One region of the Bradyrhizobium ingae genome, then DNA from elsewhere that is predicted to be linked to it. Evidence: predicted binding sites of a transcription regulator. Region 1 holds the regulator's gene; the other holds the start of a gene.
What was found. Region 1 encodes HrcA, which represses chaperone genes, less so after heat shock. Its sites were predicted from a motif close to GTTAGCACTCNCNNNNNGNGAGTGCTAAC; they were not measured.
Positions count from the first base shown of each region.

Region 2: a site for HrcA is predicted at 2,907-2,935, ahead of ACV1FX_RS40415 (co-chaperone GroES). Genes of this name have one in related genera too.

Region 1 covers NZ_JBVUBB010000031.1:8,815-16,780, forward strand. Annotated here, with positions in the region: gene pncA (bifunctional nicotinamidase/pyrazinamidase) at 251-973, shown strand; gene grpE (nucleotide exchange factor GrpE) at 1,048-1,662, opposite strand; gene hrcA (heat-inducible transcriptional repressor HrcA) at 1,775-2,863, opposite strand; gene rph (ribonuclease PH) at 3,045-3,758, shown strand; gene rdgB (RdgB/HAM1 family non-canonical purine NTP pyrophosphatase) at 3,769-4,404, shown strand; gene hemW (radical SAM family heme chaperone HemW) at 4,391-5,548, shown strand; gene ACV1FX_RS31475 (penicillin-binding protein activator) at 5,602-6,834, opposite strand; gene rsmI (16S rRNA (cytidine(1402)-2'-O)-methyltransferase) at 7,078-7,966, shown strand, end outside.
Region 2 covers NZ_JBVUBB010000066.1:7,286-15,251, forward strand. Annotated here, with positions in the region: gene ACV1FX_RS40400 (sigma 54-interacting transcriptional regulator) at 1-342, shown strand, start outside; gene ACV1FX_RS40405 (hypothetical protein) at 409-576, opposite strand; gene groL (chaperonin GroEL) at 808-2,457, opposite strand; gene ACV1FX_RS40415 (co-chaperone GroES) at 2,549-2,863, opposite strand; gene ACV1FX_RS40420 (hypothetical protein) at 2,979-3,353, opposite strand; gene ACV1FX_RS40425 (sulfite exporter TauE/SafE family protein) at 3,350-4,096, opposite strand; gene ACV1FX_RS40430 (xanthine dehydrogenase) at 4,272-5,132, opposite strand; gene ACV1FX_RS40435 (hypothetical protein) at 5,365-5,718, opposite strand; gene ACV1FX_RS40440 (class I SAM-dependent methyltransferase) at 6,064-7,017, opposite strand; gene ACV1FX_RS40445 (coproporphyrinogen-III oxidase family protein) at 7,025-7,966, opposite strand, start outside.

The sequences.
Region 1 (7,966 bases):
CGGCGCGCTCCATCCCCGCTTGCGGGGGAGGGCTGGGGAGAGGGTGTCTCCGCAATCGAGAACCCCCAAGAGGAGAAAGCCCTCACCCGGCGCCTTGCGCCGACCTCTCCCGCAAGCGGGAGAGGTGCACCGAGCTTGCGGCAACAGCTCACTCCCTAGCCAAAGCCGGCCGCATTTTCGGGCTTTTGTTCGTACACAAATGGAACTAGCCTCCCCTCCCGTTAGGTTCATCCTGGAGGGAGGACGTACGATGCTGGATCGGCGCAAAGTACTCGCGGGCGTTTCCACTGTTGCTCTCGCGAGCTTCGTTTCAAGCAAGCTCAAGGCAGCGACGGCGATCAAACCCGATGATGCCTCCGCGCTGCTGGTGATCGACGTGCAAAACTGCTTCCTGCCCGGCGGCAGCCTCGCCGTGAAGGAAGGCGAGCAGGTGGTGCCGGTGATCAACAAGATCGCCAAATCCTTCGCCAATGTCGTGATGACGCAGGACTGGCACACGCCGGGGCACGTGTCGTTCGCCTCTGTTCACTCCGGCAAGAAACCGTTCGAGACCATCGACCTGCCCTATGGCAAGCAGGTGCTGTGGCCCGACCATTGCGTGCAGGGCACCGACGGCGCCGCGCTCTCGAAGGACCTGTCGATCCCGCAGGCCGAGCTCATTATCCGCAAGGGCTTTCACAAGGACGTCGACAGCTACTCGGCCTTCCTGGAGGCCGACGGCAAGACATCGACCGGCCTCGCCGCCTATCTGAAGTCGCGCAAGATCAAGCGCGTCTTCGTCGCGGGTCTCGCAACCGATTTCTGCGTCGCCTGGACCGCGCTCGACGCGCGCAAGGCCGGCTTCGAGGTCTATGTGGTGGAGGACGCCTGCCGCGGCATCGACACGCAAGGCTCGCTCGCGAAAGCCTGGGCCGACATGGCCAAGGCCGGCGTGAAGCGGATCCAGTCTGCGGATATCGCGGCCACGGCGTAAGGCGCGCAAACCGTCATTCCGGGGCGGCTCGAAGAGCCGAACCCGGAATGACGACATAACTTTCAGAACACGGCTTACGCCGCGCCGTTCGACTCGTTGTTGTTGGCGGCGGCAGCCGCCTTCGCGCCGCCCTTGGCGACGCCGACGAGGGCCGGGCGCAGCACGCGCTCGCCGATCGTGTAGCCGGCCTGCACGACCTGGACCACGGTGCCCGACGGCACCGACGGATCGGGCACCTCGAACATCGCCTGCTGGAAGTTCGGATCGAACTTCTGGCCCGAGGGGTCGAACTTCTTCACGCCGTGTTTTTCCAGCGCGTTGAGCAGCGAGCGCTCGGTGAGCTCCACGCCCTCGATCAGCGCGGTGAGGCCGGGATCGGCATTGGCACGCGCCTCGGCCGGCACCGCATCGAGCGCACGCTGGAGGTTGTCGGCGATGTCGAGCACGTCGCGCGCAAAACCGGTGATGCCGTAGAGGCGCGCGTCGGCGACCTCCTTGGTGGTGCGCTTGCGCAAATTCTCCATCTCGGCCAGCGTCCGCAGCATGCGGTCGCGCGCCTCGGCGGCTTCCTTCTGCAAGACCTCGACCGAACCGGGTTCCGGATCGTCGGGCATGATGTAGGGCTTCGACACCACGGGCTCGCCGGTCGGCGCGGTCGTGTCTTCGGATTGCCGGTCTCGCTCGGTCATCGGCTGCCTTCTCGAACTCGTCTGGTCTAAAAGTCGTCTGGGATTTTTCTCGCCGGGATATCGTGCTTCGCAGCGCGAAAATCAAGCACCCGTGATCAGGCGAAAACGGTCGTCAGCCACCCAAAAGGCGGCTGACGATGCGGGCGGCGTAATCCACGGTCGGAATCACGCGGGCATAATTCAGCCGGGTCGGCCCGATCACGCCCAGAACACCGACGATGTGACCGGCGGCATCCCGATACGGCGAGATGATCGTCGAGGAGCCCGACAGCGAGAACAGCTTGTTCTCCGAGCCGATGAAGATGCGCACGCCCTCGGCGGTCTCGGCGCGCCCGAGCAGGTCGATCACGCCGCGCTTGGTCTCGAGATCGTCGAACAGCAGCCGCACCCGCTCGAGATCCTCCAGCGCATGGAGGTCTTCGAGCAGATTGGCGTGGCCGCGCACGATGAGCTGGCGGTCCTCGTTCTCGCCGCCGGACCAGCTCGCGATGCCCGCCGAGATCACCTTCTGGGTGAGCTGGTCGAGCTCGGCGCGGGCCTGCCCGAGTGCGGTTTCCAGCTCGAGCCGCGCCTCGGCCAGGGTACGGCCGCGGATACGGGCATTGAGGAAGTTGGAAGCCTCCGTCAGCGCCGAGGAGGGAACCCCGAGCGGCAGCGTCAGCACGCGGTTCTCGACCTGGCCGTCCTCGCCGACCAGGATCACCAGCGCACGCTCCGGTTCCAGGCGGACGAATTCGATATGCTTCAGCCGCGCATTGGATTTCGGCGTCAAGACGACGGCCGCGGCGCGGGTGAGGCCCGACAGCCGCGTCAGCGCCTCCTCCAGGGCCGCCTCGACCGACTGGGCGTGACCGACGGTGGTGAGCTGGCTCTGGATCGATTGCCGCTCGGCCTCGTTCAGCTCACCGACCTGCATCAGGGCATCGACGAAGAAGCGCAGGCCGAGTTCCGTCGGCAGCCGGCCGGCGGAGGTGTGCGGGGCATAGATCAGGCCGAGCTGTTCCAGGTCGGCCATGACGTTGCGCACCGAGGCCGGCGACAGCGGCAACGCGATCAGGCGCGAAATATTGCGCGAGCCGACCGGCTCGCCAGTCGCCAGATAACTCTCGACGATTTGACGAAAGATGTCGCGAGAACGCTCGTTGAGCTGGGCGAGGCCTGCGCGCGGCGCGATCAGATGAATCGGATCGTGATGGGCCACAGACGGTAACTCCTCTCAGTTGCACATAATTTGTCCATCTGGAGGGCCCCTGACAAGCGGGTCTTTGGCCGGGGTGGGGACAGCGTTTCGCCGCCCCGGGGGAAAAGCGCTTGCCGGGCCCCCTTCCCCCTCCTACAAGCACCGCGAACAGCCTTTCCCTGCGAGTTTTGGAGGATTTCCCATGCGGCCAAGCCGCCGTGCGCCCGACGAATTGCGCCCCGTGACGCTGGAGCGCGGCGTGGTCAAATATGCGGAAGGCTCCTGCCTCGTGAAGTTCGGCGACACCCATGTGCTGGTCACCGCCACGCTGGAGGACCGTTTGCCGCCGTGGTTGAAGGGCCAGGGCCGTGGCTGGGTCACGGCCGAATACGGCATGTTGCCCCGCGCGACCTCGGAACGTACTCGACGCGAGGCTTCCGCCGGCAAGCAGAGCGGCCGCACCGTCGAGATCCAGCGCCTGATCGGCCGCTCGCTTCGCACCATCGTCGATCTCGAAGCGCTCGGCGAGCGCCAGATCACGGTCGATTGCGACGTGCTCCAGGCCGACGGCGGCACGCGCACGGCCTCGATCACCGGCGCCTGGGTCGCGCTCGCCGACTGCATCAACTGGATGAAGACGCGCAACATGATCAAGGCCAACGTGCTGCGCGACAACGTCGCCGCGATCTCCTGCGGCATCTACAACGGCACGCCGGTGCTCGATCTCGATTATGCCGAGGACTCCGAAGCCGAGACCGACGCCAATTTCGTCATGACGGGCGATGGCCGTATCATCGAGGTCCAGGGCACCGCGGAACGCGAGCCGTTCACGGAAGGCGAGTTCCTGTCGCTGATGGCGCTGGCCCGCAAGGGTGTCGCGCGTCTCGTGGACTTGCAGAAAATGGCGGTGGCGTAGTCAATAGGCCATGCACCGGCGAATCACAGGCAAGCTGATCATCGCGACCCACAATCCCGGCAAGCTTGCCGAGATGCGGGAGCTGCTCGCGCCGCACGGCGTCGAGGCAGTCTCGGCCGGCGAGCTTGGCCTGCCCGAGCCGGAAGAGACAGGCAACGACTTTCGCAGCAATGCCGCGATCAAGGCCATCGCCGCTGCAAAGGCGACCAAGCTTCCGGCCTTCGCCGATGATTCCGGCATCGTGGTCGACGCGCTCGACGGCGCGCCGGGAATCTACAGCGCGCGCTGGGCGGGCCCGAAGAAGGATTTCGCCGCCGCGATGGCGCAGATCGAGCGCCTGTTGCAAGAGCGCGGCGCCACCACGCCGGACAAGCGCAAGGCGCACTTCGTCTCCGCGCTCTGCGTCGCCTGGCCTGACGATCATCTCGAGGAGGTCGAGGCGCGCGTCGACGGCACGCTGGCCTGGCCGCCGCGCGGCACCGCCGGCTTCGGCTACGATCCGATGTTCCTGCCCGACGGCCATGCGCGCACCTTTGGCGAGATGGAAAGCATCGAGAAGCACGGCCTGCCGCCTTTGGGCCTTGGCCTCTCGCACCGTGCCCGCGCCTTCGTGAAACTTGCGGAGATCTGCCTTGAGCCGCGCTGACAGGGACGCCTTCGGCGTCTACGTGCACTGGCCGTTCTGCCTGTCGAAATGTCCCTATTGCGACTTCAACAGCCATGTCCGCCACGCCGCCATCGACGAGATGCGCTTCGCCCGCGCCTTCGCTCGCGAGATCGAGACCACGGCCGCGCGCACGCCCGGCCGCGAGGTCACCTCGATCTTCCTCGGCGGCGGCACGCCGTCCCTGATGCAGCCGGCGACCGTCGGCGCCGTGTTGGAGGCGATCGGCAAGCACTGGCAGGTCGCTCGCGATGTCGAAGTCACGCTGGAAGCCAATCCCACCAGCGTCGAGGCCACGCGCTTTGCCGGCTATCGCACAGCCGGCGTCAACCGCGTCTCGCTCGGCGTGCAGGCGCTTGATGACGTCTCGCTGAAGATGCTCGGACGGCTGCACAGCGCGCGCGAGGCGCTCGATGCGGTTGCGATCGCGCGCCGCTCGTTCGACCGCTACTCGTTCGACCTGATCTATGCCCGCCCCGACCAGACGCCGGCGATGTGGGAGGGCGAGCTCCGCCACGCCATCGATGAAGCCGCCGAGCATTTGTCGCTCTACCAGCTCACCATCGAGGAAGGCACGCCGTTCTTCGGCCTGCACCAGGCCGGCAAATTGAAGACACCTGACGAGGCGCTCGCGCGCGCGCTCTATGACGTCACGCAGGAGACCTGCGACAAGCTCGGCCTGCCCGCCTACGAGATTTCCAATCACGCACGCCGCGGCGCCGAGTGCCGGCACAATCTGGTCTACTGGCGCGGCGAGGAATATGCCGGCATCGGCCCCGGCGCGCATGGCCGCCTCGACATCGACGGCATCAGGCACGCGATTGCCACCGAGAAGCGTCCCGAGGCCTGGCTGATGCGGGTCGAGACCAATGGCGACGGCGTCGTCACCGACGAGCTCCTCAACAGCGAGGAGCGCGCCGACGAATTCCTGCTGATGGGATTGCGCTTGGCCGAAGGCATCGACCCCAAGCGCTACGCCGCGCTCGCCGGCCGCACGCTCGATCCCCGCCGCATCGCGCTTCTGCGCGAGGAAGGCGCCATCACCGTCGACACGACCGGCCGCCTGCGCGTGACCAGCAGCGGATTTCCGGTGCTGGATGCGGTGGTCGCGGATCTGGCGGCGTAAGCTCTCTCCCATCGTCGTCCTGGCTTTCGCCAGGACGACGCTGAGGAAAGCAGCTACGCCCCGAAACTCTTTGGCGAGCCCGCGACCGCGACGCCGCCGCCGGTCGTCACCTTCATCACCGCTAATCCCCGCTCGTTCGTGCCATCGGCGCGGAAGCGGAACAGGCCGTCGATGCCGGCGAAGCCGGATGGGTTGGTGAGAACGTCCTGCGAGAAGCGCGTGGTGCCTTGCGTGCGCGCGAGCGCTGCGACGAGCGCGACTGCATCATAGGCGAGCGTTGCCGTGCGCACAGGCTCGGCGCCGTATTTCGTGCGGTAGCGGCCGGAGAAGGCGCGAAAGCCCGCCGGGTCGGGTGCGGCGTAGAGACCGCCTTGGAGCGCCTGGCTGGCATAGACGCGCGGATTGTCCCACAGCCCCGTGCCGAGCAGCTGGATGTTACGCAAATTGGCGCCTGCCGCTGTCAACGCATCGGCCACCGCGACGACGGAATCGCCGTCATCGGCGATGAACAGCGCATCCGCGCTGCCAAGCGCCTGCGCGACGTTGCGCGCCGGCGTGGCGCGATCGCCGCCGAATTTCTCGAATGCGACCACGCGCCCGCCCCGCCGCGGCACCGCCGCCTTGAAGGCCGCCTCCACCACATTGCCATAGGCATTCTCCGGCAGCAGCGCCGCGAAGGAGCGCTTCCCGATGCTGGCGGAATATTCGACGATGCGGTTGACGTCCGACTCGGGCAGGAAGCTCAACAGGAAGACACCGCGGCCGGCGATGCTGGCATCGGTCGAGAACGCCATCACCGAGATGCCGCGCGTGCGCGCGACCTGCGCGACAGCCGGCACGGATTGGGCGAACAGCGGACCCAAAATGATCTCCGCGCCTTCGTCGACCGCCTGCTGCGCGCCGCCTTGCGCGCCCTGCGGCGTGCCGTTGTCGTCCTTGATCAGGAGCTGAATGTTCGGGTTCTGGAATTCGGCGAGCGCCATTTCGGCGGCGTTGCGCATCGACTGCGCGGCGAGCCCGGCATTGCCGGCGGCCGACAGCGGCAGGATCAGGCCGACCTTCACCCCGCCGTTGCCGGCAGTGGTGGCCTGCTGCGGCGGCCCCGCGGGCGCCGGCTGGGGACTGGAGAACTGGCTCAGGGTCTGCTGCACGCCGGTGCAGGCAGACAGCAAGGGCGTGCCGAGCAAGATCCCAAGCGCGCCGCGCCGGGTCGCCCCCGACGATCGGGGCCCGGAGGTGGGAGACTTCCCGGAGATGGAAGACTTGGGGTAACGCGGGCCCGGCATGGCAGCTCTTCGTAACGACCAGCCGATTTTTGAGGGCCGGTCAGGACTTCACCTCCGCAAGGGAGGACGCGGATTGCAGCATATTGTCGACGAATAGTTAACCAAAACAAAAGGATAATGACCGCTTAACGCGGCTGCCCTTCGACCATGGCAAGCTGCCCGCCGACTTTTGCGAGACTGCACCAACGCGGGCTTTTCGCCGCGAATATGGCGCAAGCGCGTCTCTCCCGTTAAGTATCCATTATGCGCGCAAAGACCGCCCCGATAAATACGCCTGAAGGTGCGGTGGAACCCCACGCACGCGGTTTTGCCATTGGCGCCCATCACTTTTCAGCCAGCAAGGCGGCGCCGGGCCTCTACCTCGTCGCCACCCCCATCGGCAATCTCGGCGACATCACCTTGCGGGCGCTCGAGACGCTGGCCGGCGTCGACATCGTCGCCTGCGAGGACACAAGGATCACGCGACGGCTGACCGAACGTTACGGCATCGCTGTGCAGCTCAAACCCTATCACGAGCACAATGCGGAGGCGGCCCGGCCAAAGATCCTGGAGGCGCTTGCGCGAGGCGGCTCGATCGCGCTGGTCTCCGATGCCGGCACGCCGCTGATCTCCGATCCCGGCTTCAAGCTGGTGCGCGAGGTTTCCGCCGCTGGCCACGCGGTGTATGCGCTGCCCGGCCCGTCCTCGGTGCTGGCGGCCCTGTCGGTCGCCGCGCTGCCGACCGACCGCTTCTTCTTCGAAGGCTTTTTGCCTGCCAAATCAACCGCGCGCCGCAAGCGCGTCAGTGAGCTCGCCCGGATCGATGCGACGCTGGTGCTGTTCGATTCCGGCAATCGCGTGCAGGAGACGCTGGCCGATCTCGCCGAAGTCATGGGCAACCGCGAAGCCGCGATCTGCCGCGAGCTGACGAAGCTTCACGAGGAGATCTCGCGCAGCTCCCTCAGCGAGCTCGCGCGCCGAGCGGACACGCTGGAGACCCGCGGCGAATTCGTGCTGGTGATCGGCCCGCCGGCCGCCGATGTGGAGGAGATGACGCCGGATGCGCTCGACGAGCTCCTGCGCGAACAGCTCGCGACCGGCAGCGTCAAGGACGCCGTCGCCCATGCGGTCGAGCTCTCCGGCCGTCCGCGCC
Region 2 (7,966 bases), on a different contig from region 1:
GAGCTGCAGAACCTGATAGAGCGCGGTGTCGTCTATGCAGATGAGGGCGGCACCATAGATATCGGTCATCTGTTCAGCGGCTCGGAGCTGCTCCCGCCATTCTCAATCCAGCTCACAAGCGAAGGGCGGCTCGGACGCGCACCGTTAATTGAAGACAAGAGCACCGTCTCGGTCAGCAGAGGTGAATCATTGCCGGGCGAGTCGTTTGCAGAGATGGAGGTCGCGGCCTATCGCTCGGCACTGGCCCAGACGGACGGCAATGTGTCGGCCGCCGCGCGCCTTTTGAAGATTAGCAGACCAAAACTCGACTATAGACTTCGCCGTCTTGGCCTAAGACCATAGCCACAGGTCATTCTCCTCCCAGGTTTGCCGGCGACGTCTGGTGAGCCGCATTGCGCTGGGTCCCCCTCACCCCCGGCTTGGTGAAGAGGTAAACCCAAGTCCGGTGGCCCGCATGCGCAGAGCGGGGTCGGGCAGCTTGACGCCGTGGAGATGATGTTGCGCCTTGCTGAGCGTCAGCGTGGCGTTGCGAATCACCGCATCAGTGAGTGTCAGCAGGTTGGCCAGCTCTGTCACGATTCCTTCCCAGCATTTGTGCCAGGTGTGCCCCGCGGGGAAGCTATCGCTGTGACAGCGCGCGGCCAGCCTGGATCTAGATATTGGGGTTTCCAGCTCCAAACCAGGGGCTGCCGATCAACAAAGCGCCCATCAGGCCAAAGCGACGCATGTGAGTGCGCCCCAATTAGAAAACCCCGGCAATTGCTGCCGGGGTTTTCGCATTTCGTGATTCGGCGTGACGCGGCTGGATCAGAAGTCCATGCCCCCCATGCCGCCCATCCCGCCGCCAGGGGGCATGGCGGGGCCGGCAGCGGCCTTCTTCGGCAACTCGGCGACCATGGCCTCGGTGGTGATCAGCAGCGCCGCCACGGAGGAGGCGTTCTGGACTGCAGTTCGCACGACCTTGGTCGGGTCGATGATGCCCTTGGTGACGAGGTTGCCGTACTCGCCGGTCTGCGAGTCGAAGCCGTAGGCGTACTGATCCTTCTCGAGGATCTTGCCGACGATCACCGAGCCGTCTTCACCGGCGTTGATCGCGATCTGGCGAGCCGGCCAGGACAGCGCCTTGCGCACGATCTCGACGCCGGTCTTCTGGTCGTCGTTCTTGGTGCGCAGCCCCTTGAGCGCTTCGGTGGCACGGAGCAGGGCGACGCCGCCGCCCGGGACAATGCCCTCCTCGACCGCGGCGCGGGTCGCATGCATCGCGTCATCAACGCGATCCTTGCGCTCCTTCACCTCAACCTCGGTCGCGCCGCCGACGCGGATCACCGCAACGCCGCCCGCGAGCTTGGCGAGACGCTCCTGGAGCTTCTCACGGTCGTAGTCCGAGGTGGTCTCCTCGATCTGCGCCTTGATCTGGGCCACGCGAGCTTCGATGTCGGCCTTCTTGCCGGCGCCGCTAACGATCGTGGTGTTCTCCTTGTCGATCATCACCTTCTTGGCGCGGCCGAGCATGTTGAGCGTGACGTTCTCGAGCTTGATGCCGAGATCTTCCGAGATCGCCTGGCCGCCGGTCAGGATCGCGATGTCCTGGAGCATGGCCTTGCGGCGGTCGCCGAAGCCCGGAGCCTTGACGGCCGCGACCTTCAGGCCGCCGCGCAGACGGTTGACGACGAGGGTAGCGAGCGCCTCGCCCTCGACGTCTTCGGCGACGATGACCAGCGGCTTGCCGCTCTGCACAACTGCCTCGAGCAGCGGCAGCAGCTCGTTCAGCGAGGAGAGCTTCTTCTCGTTGATGAGGATGTAGGCGTCGTCCATCTCAACGCGCATCTTGTCGGCGTTGGTGACGAAGTAGGGCGAGATGTAGCCGCGGTCGAACTGCATGCCCTCGACGACGTCAAGCTCGGTCTCGAGCGACTTGGCTTCCTCAACGGTGATGACACCCTCGTTGCCGACCTTCTTCATGGCGTCGGAGATGAACTTGCCGATCTCCACATCGCCATTGGCCGAGATGGTGCCGACCTGGGCGATCTCCTCGTTCGAGGTGACCTTCTTGGAGTTCTTGACGAGGTCGGCGACCACGGCTTCCACAGCCATGTCGATACCGCGCTTGAGGTCCATCGGGTTCATGCCGGCGGCAACCGCCTTGCCGCCTTCACGGACGATCGCAGCCGCCAGCACGGTCGCGGTGGTGGTGCCGTCGCCAGCCGCGTCAGCGGACTTGGAGGCGACTTCGCGCACCATTTGGGCGCCCATGTTCTCGAACTTGTCGTCGAGCTCGATCTCCTTGGCAACGGTGACGCCGTCCTTGGTGATGCGGGGAGCGCCGAACGACTTGTCGAGGACGACGTTGCGGCCCTTCGGGCCGAGCGTAACTTTCACCGCATTGTGGAGTATGTCGACACCGCGGAGCATGCGGTCGCGAGCATCGACGCCGAATTTGACTTCTTTGGCTGACATATTGGTTTCCCTGAGTTGTCTTGGTCTCATCTCACCCTTGGCGAGGCGCCCGGCAGGCGCTCCTCAGGGGTGAGCGGTGCGAGCGGTTGAACTAGGCGGCCTTAGTGTTGGAAGACACGTGGGAGAGAACGCCCAAGATGTCGCTTTCCTTCATGATCAACAGCTCCAGGCCGTCGATCTTGACCTCGGTGCCCGACCATTTGCCGAACAGCACGCGGTCGCCGACCTGGACGTCGATGGGGATCAGCTTGCCGCTCTCATCGCGGCCGCCCGGGCCAACGGCGATGATTTGACCCTGCGAGGGTTTTTCCTTGGCTGTGTCTGGAATGATGATGCCACCAGCAGTCTTCTCTTCTGCATCAATGCGCTTGACCACGACGCGATCGTGAAGCGGACGGAAACTCATGCAGCTCTCCTAAGCCTTTGTACAAGTTGACGATTTCCAAATTGCTAGCAATCGAGGCCCGCGAGTGCCAGCACAGGCGAGGTTGAAATAGGACGGTTTTCCTTGGGAGCAAGAGTTAGGAGTAGAAAAAAAGTTGGATACTTCGTCGCCCGATCTGCCAGTTCGCTAACGGTAAGAGGCCGTGACCATCGCCGCCGTGGTCATCAAGATTGGACGGAACCGGACGTCCGCCACCAGCTCGATGGCCGAGCGGCGATCCCGAGCAGGTATGCGCCTCATGGACGATGTTGTTCGTGGTCAGGGCGTCACCGATGAAGCCACATTCGTTCACTCGGGCATCAGCGATAAGCGTCATCGCCTGCTTTGGCGCGAGATTACGGTCGCGCCGGTGTGCCCTGCGAGTGGAGAGCGACCGGCGGAACGCAGGCCGCCAAGATCCTAAATTCTTCTCCCGCATCAGGAGCAGACATTCCTTGGCGAGCAAGATCAAGACCCGACCTCATGGTGTTGTGTCGTTGCAAGGACCATAAGCAGGATCCCCGCGGCTACAAGTATAAGAGCAATTAGGTAGCGCGTTGTCGTTTCCGACAGCCAACGAAGACCGATCGTGGTCCCTATCATCGCCCCTGTGACGGCTCCCAGTGCGTATAGCCACGTCTGCGGTGAAGGCAGCTGTCCAGCGTAAATCGCGCCGACCAAGCCAACTGCGGAGTTCACCCATATAAAAGGGGCAGACAAAGCTGCTGTCTCTTTGGGTGAAGCCCAACGCATGGCGATAAGGACAGGCGCGAGGAAAACGCCGCCCCCGACGCCAGTAAGCCCCGAGACGAGGCCGATGCCGGCTCCTGTCGTAATTGCGCCCCACGACGGCGTCTCACCATCAGGGACCGCTCTCCTGGTTCGCCCGATCAACAAGATCGCAGCCGCGAAGAGCAGGACCACACCGGTGATAGCATCATAGAGATGGGGAGATAGGATTGTGAATCCTCCAATCAGCGCAGTTGGCACCGAGGCGGTTAGAAAAAGCTTCAACCTCTTCCAATCAATAAAACCACCGCGATTGAACAGCCATGTCGAATACGTGGCGGCAACGATGTTGAGCAACAACGCTGTCGGTCGCATCTGAGTTGATGGAAACGATGCAAAGGCCATGAGGGCAAGAAACGCGGTACCACCCGCCTGCCCAACAGTCGCGTAAAGAAGGGAGATGATAGCGAAGAAGAATGTCAGCATTGCAATCGGCAATTCAGTGTTCTGAGCAGCGGCGATGAGAAGCTTCCGTAGTCCAGATGGATTTGCGAATGCGTTGAACGATTGGTTGCTAACGCACCGCTTCCTGGAGGTGTCCGTGGTCTACACCCGAGCAGTTCAGACCAAAGAGCGCGCCGGCAACAATCTTTCTCTTTAACTATCGACGAAGATGTGGACGATCACCCGGTCGGGGCGAGATGAGTTTCTCGATGGCTGCGACGGCGTTGCATCCAATGGCTCGCCCTCGCTCATCCATGCCGGTCCAACAGGACTGGCGTCCGCGTGGATCGACCTCCAGCAATTTTACGCCTTCCGGCACGCGCGCGCCGTCCCGAGCAACGCCGCGGAGCACTCCTCCAATGGGCGCCAGGACCGGCTTGCCGCTAAGACAGCCCACCAGCAGGCCCTTGGATAATGGCGTACCGATATCGACACCTGAGCGCCAGATGCCATCGCGGTGCGAATACACGAAGCGCTCGCGTCCCGCGCCGCCGAGCTCGCGGGCTCGACCGTCTGCCAGCTTGGTGACACCTCGGGAGACAATTGTAGCGGTCTGGATTGGATGGGTCTCGATGGCGATGTCGCAGTTGACGCCCACCTCGAATCCGGGCCCGATGCCGACCGTTACCGGTGCGAAGCCGCGGAGGTCGCGAGGTGTTCGACGCTTCTGCATGCGTGCATCGACGATCACGGATAGCGAACGCAAGGCAATAATGTCGAAGAAGTGCATTTCGGTCACTGCCACGCTGTTCGGGTCGGCGTGAATCCACGTGATTTCCGCAAGCGTATCGGCCCGTTTGCCCACGACGCCCTCAACTTCGCATAGCTCGCCGAACAGCGAGTCATGAAATGCCATGCGGCGGCGGATCACCGGTGGAAACGCATCGTGTCTCATCACCACGGCAAACGTCGCCTCGGTGAGTTTCGTGGCGATGGCAGAAGCGATTTCGTTCGTGCCGAGCACCAATGCGAAGAGCCTTGGCGCGCCCGGATGATGGGCCTTAGCAGTGACTTTCATGGGCGAGGTTCGCGTTGCTAGGATCCCTAGCAAACCTCGCGCCAATCGCGGATGAGGGTTCAAATATTCAAGCAAACTGGTTCGTCCTGCTGGTGACGGCGAAGCCGCGTTCGAATAAATGTCCCCGGCAATGTTGCGGATGCGACAAGGTGAGTTGGTTTCGGTCAAATCGGTGGAACGACACCGCAATCGCAGCGTCGAGCGAGGGCGAGCGCCCGCTCTGGATGTATGGTCAGACGCTGTATGCGAAGTACAGGTCTTCATTGTAGTCGTAGACGCAGGCTTCACCGCCTGTGACTTTCACGGAGAAGTAGGATGACGTATCGTGATCGAAGCCGCCGTAGACACCGGAGCTCTTCGGTTTGAGCATCAAATGCGACCGTTCACCATGGTGGTACAGGTTCGGTAAGGCACCGGTTACGTAGCAATGCCTGCCGTAGTCATAACCACTGACTATTCCCTCTCGTACAGACACGCTGATCCTGGAAGATACGGAAGCTTCGTATTCGTGCACGCGCACGATTGCGCGCCCCAACGTGTGGGCCAACGCAACCGCAGCCGCCGCTGCCCGAACGTGGGCTTTCATATATCCTCCTATTGATGGGCTTCAGAAGCGGAGCGGCCCGACGCCCCGACGCCTCGATGTGATGCGCCGGCCCGCCCCTACATCGCCGGGGAGTTTCGGCAATGCTTCCTTGAACGAAGCAAGCAGCGTGCCTAAGCAAGGCTGGCGCTACTGCAAGATGCGAGGTCTGCCCAGCCCCTGCACTTCGCCGCGAAGGCCCTGGAGGATATTTCAGTCGCGGCCTGGATATTCTTGTGCATGGGCTTCGCCCATGATGGCACGTCGGAAACTCCGCCAGGAACGAATAAGAGCAGACCCACGACGTGGCTCTGCAGCCAAGACCCTATTGAGAACGTTTGTCGAAGTTTACACCTCTCGAATGCTCAACCGCATCGGGGGCGTGAAATATCGATATTTGCCTGTGAGCGTTCCGTTAACGAACTGAAGACCGTGATCGCCAAAGATCATATCCTCGCGCAAGTAGCCGTCGGCTATGGCCCCTTGATTGTTGCCTCCGACTGTCTTGCGGTTAGTCGCCACGCCATGGCTGGCTGACGGCGAGCCGAACATTTCAATGATGGCATCGCGCGGTGTGCCCAGTTCCAACCTATCGAACTGTTCGGTAGGAATCATCCCGGCTGCCTTGATGGGCTCAGCTCTCATTCGCGGGAGACCTTCAGATCCGGTGGGCCTACGAACCACAACTTTCTCGATGCAGTGCGAATGAATTGGGATGCCAGGATGCGAGTCCCATTTAATGTAATGATCGGACCGTAAGATCTCCCAGCCGGCTTCTGTATAGATGGCCTCCAGCTCTCCACGTGCGAACGACTTTTTGTGGCCAGCTGCCAACCCCTCCTTGGGGATAGGATGGTCTGGTTGATCGAGCGTGTTGGTGAAGCAATGAAATCCTCCAGGCCGCGTTCGATCAACCAGGGCTGTGACGAGTGGTTTCCAGACGGTCCGTTCCGTGAAATGCAAGACCGAATGCGCTATAAAGACGTCGAGGTAAGGAGGGGGCTGGAAATCTTCAACAGCAGCCACACCGCTTGTTAGCTTCACGGCAAGATGGTTTGCGAGCCGATTCAGCTTGGAGATAGCGGCTTCAGATATATCGGTCGCGATGACCTGATGACCGAACTGAGCCAAATAGAGCGCGTTGCGCCCCTCGCCGCAGCCAAGCTCGACAACCACGCTTTCCGCACGGAGTGCTGGCGCGATCTCGAAGATTTCCGGGCTAGGACCACCCATACATGAAACGTTGTGGTCGGCGTAGCCCGCATCCCACCAAAACGGTGAATGTCTCGCCTCCTCTTCCATACTGCCCTCACACTGCCTGATATTGCTCCTCAAGGGTAATCATCGTGTTGGAATAGAACATTCGGGCCATAATGCTCGAATACTTGAACCCTTTATGAGTAAGTTGATAAACATCACCATCTGCCAAATTGAGGAGGCGCAAAGACTCGAGCGCCTTCAGTTCTTCGCCAAAGTCCACTGCCAGCACCCGTCCGAATAATGCAGCGTAATTTTTTCTGCTTAAGGCTGACAAGGTGAGGCCGAGCAGGACGTAACGACGCACAAGCTCGTCCGGAGCCAGCCTAATTCCGTGTGATGCTATTGCCTCGGGATCGAACGGACGATCCGAGAAGGCCTTGATAATCCGCGAAGTCGCGCTCCGGTCCACGGCATAGCCCGTGCTATAGTGATATTGGCCGAAATAGCTTCTGGCGCCAGCTCCCAATCCTAGCAGGGGCGTTCCCTCGAAGTCCGACACCTCCTGCCGATAGGCAGGGTCGCCAGTGATCCTGGTGAAACGTGTGAAGGATTCCTGGCGGTAGCTTTTAGATTCCATCAAAGCAGCGTTCTGATCGTAGACTTCATACTTTTCCGCTTCAGAGAAAAATAATTCAGGATTGTTCGCTTTCGACGCAAGGATGTTCGTCATCGGACGAACGACAACGGGATAAAGGGAAACTGTCCGCGGCTCATAGTCGAGCACGCGGCCAAGCGAAAAGTTCCAGGAGTCGCGGCTTTGACCACGCAGGCCGTAAATCAGATCAAGGTTGACGTGAGAAAAGCGCTTGATGACAGCTTCGATTGCAGCTTTTGCAATCTCGACCGAATATGGTCTTCCGCAGTTCGCAAGTTCGCCAGGCTCCATGCTTTGGATGCCCATGCTCATTCTATTGACGCCAAGTGCCTTCAAGCAATCCAGAAGGTTGTTGTTGAAAGAGTCCGGCGCGGCCTCCACCGTAATCTCGCATCG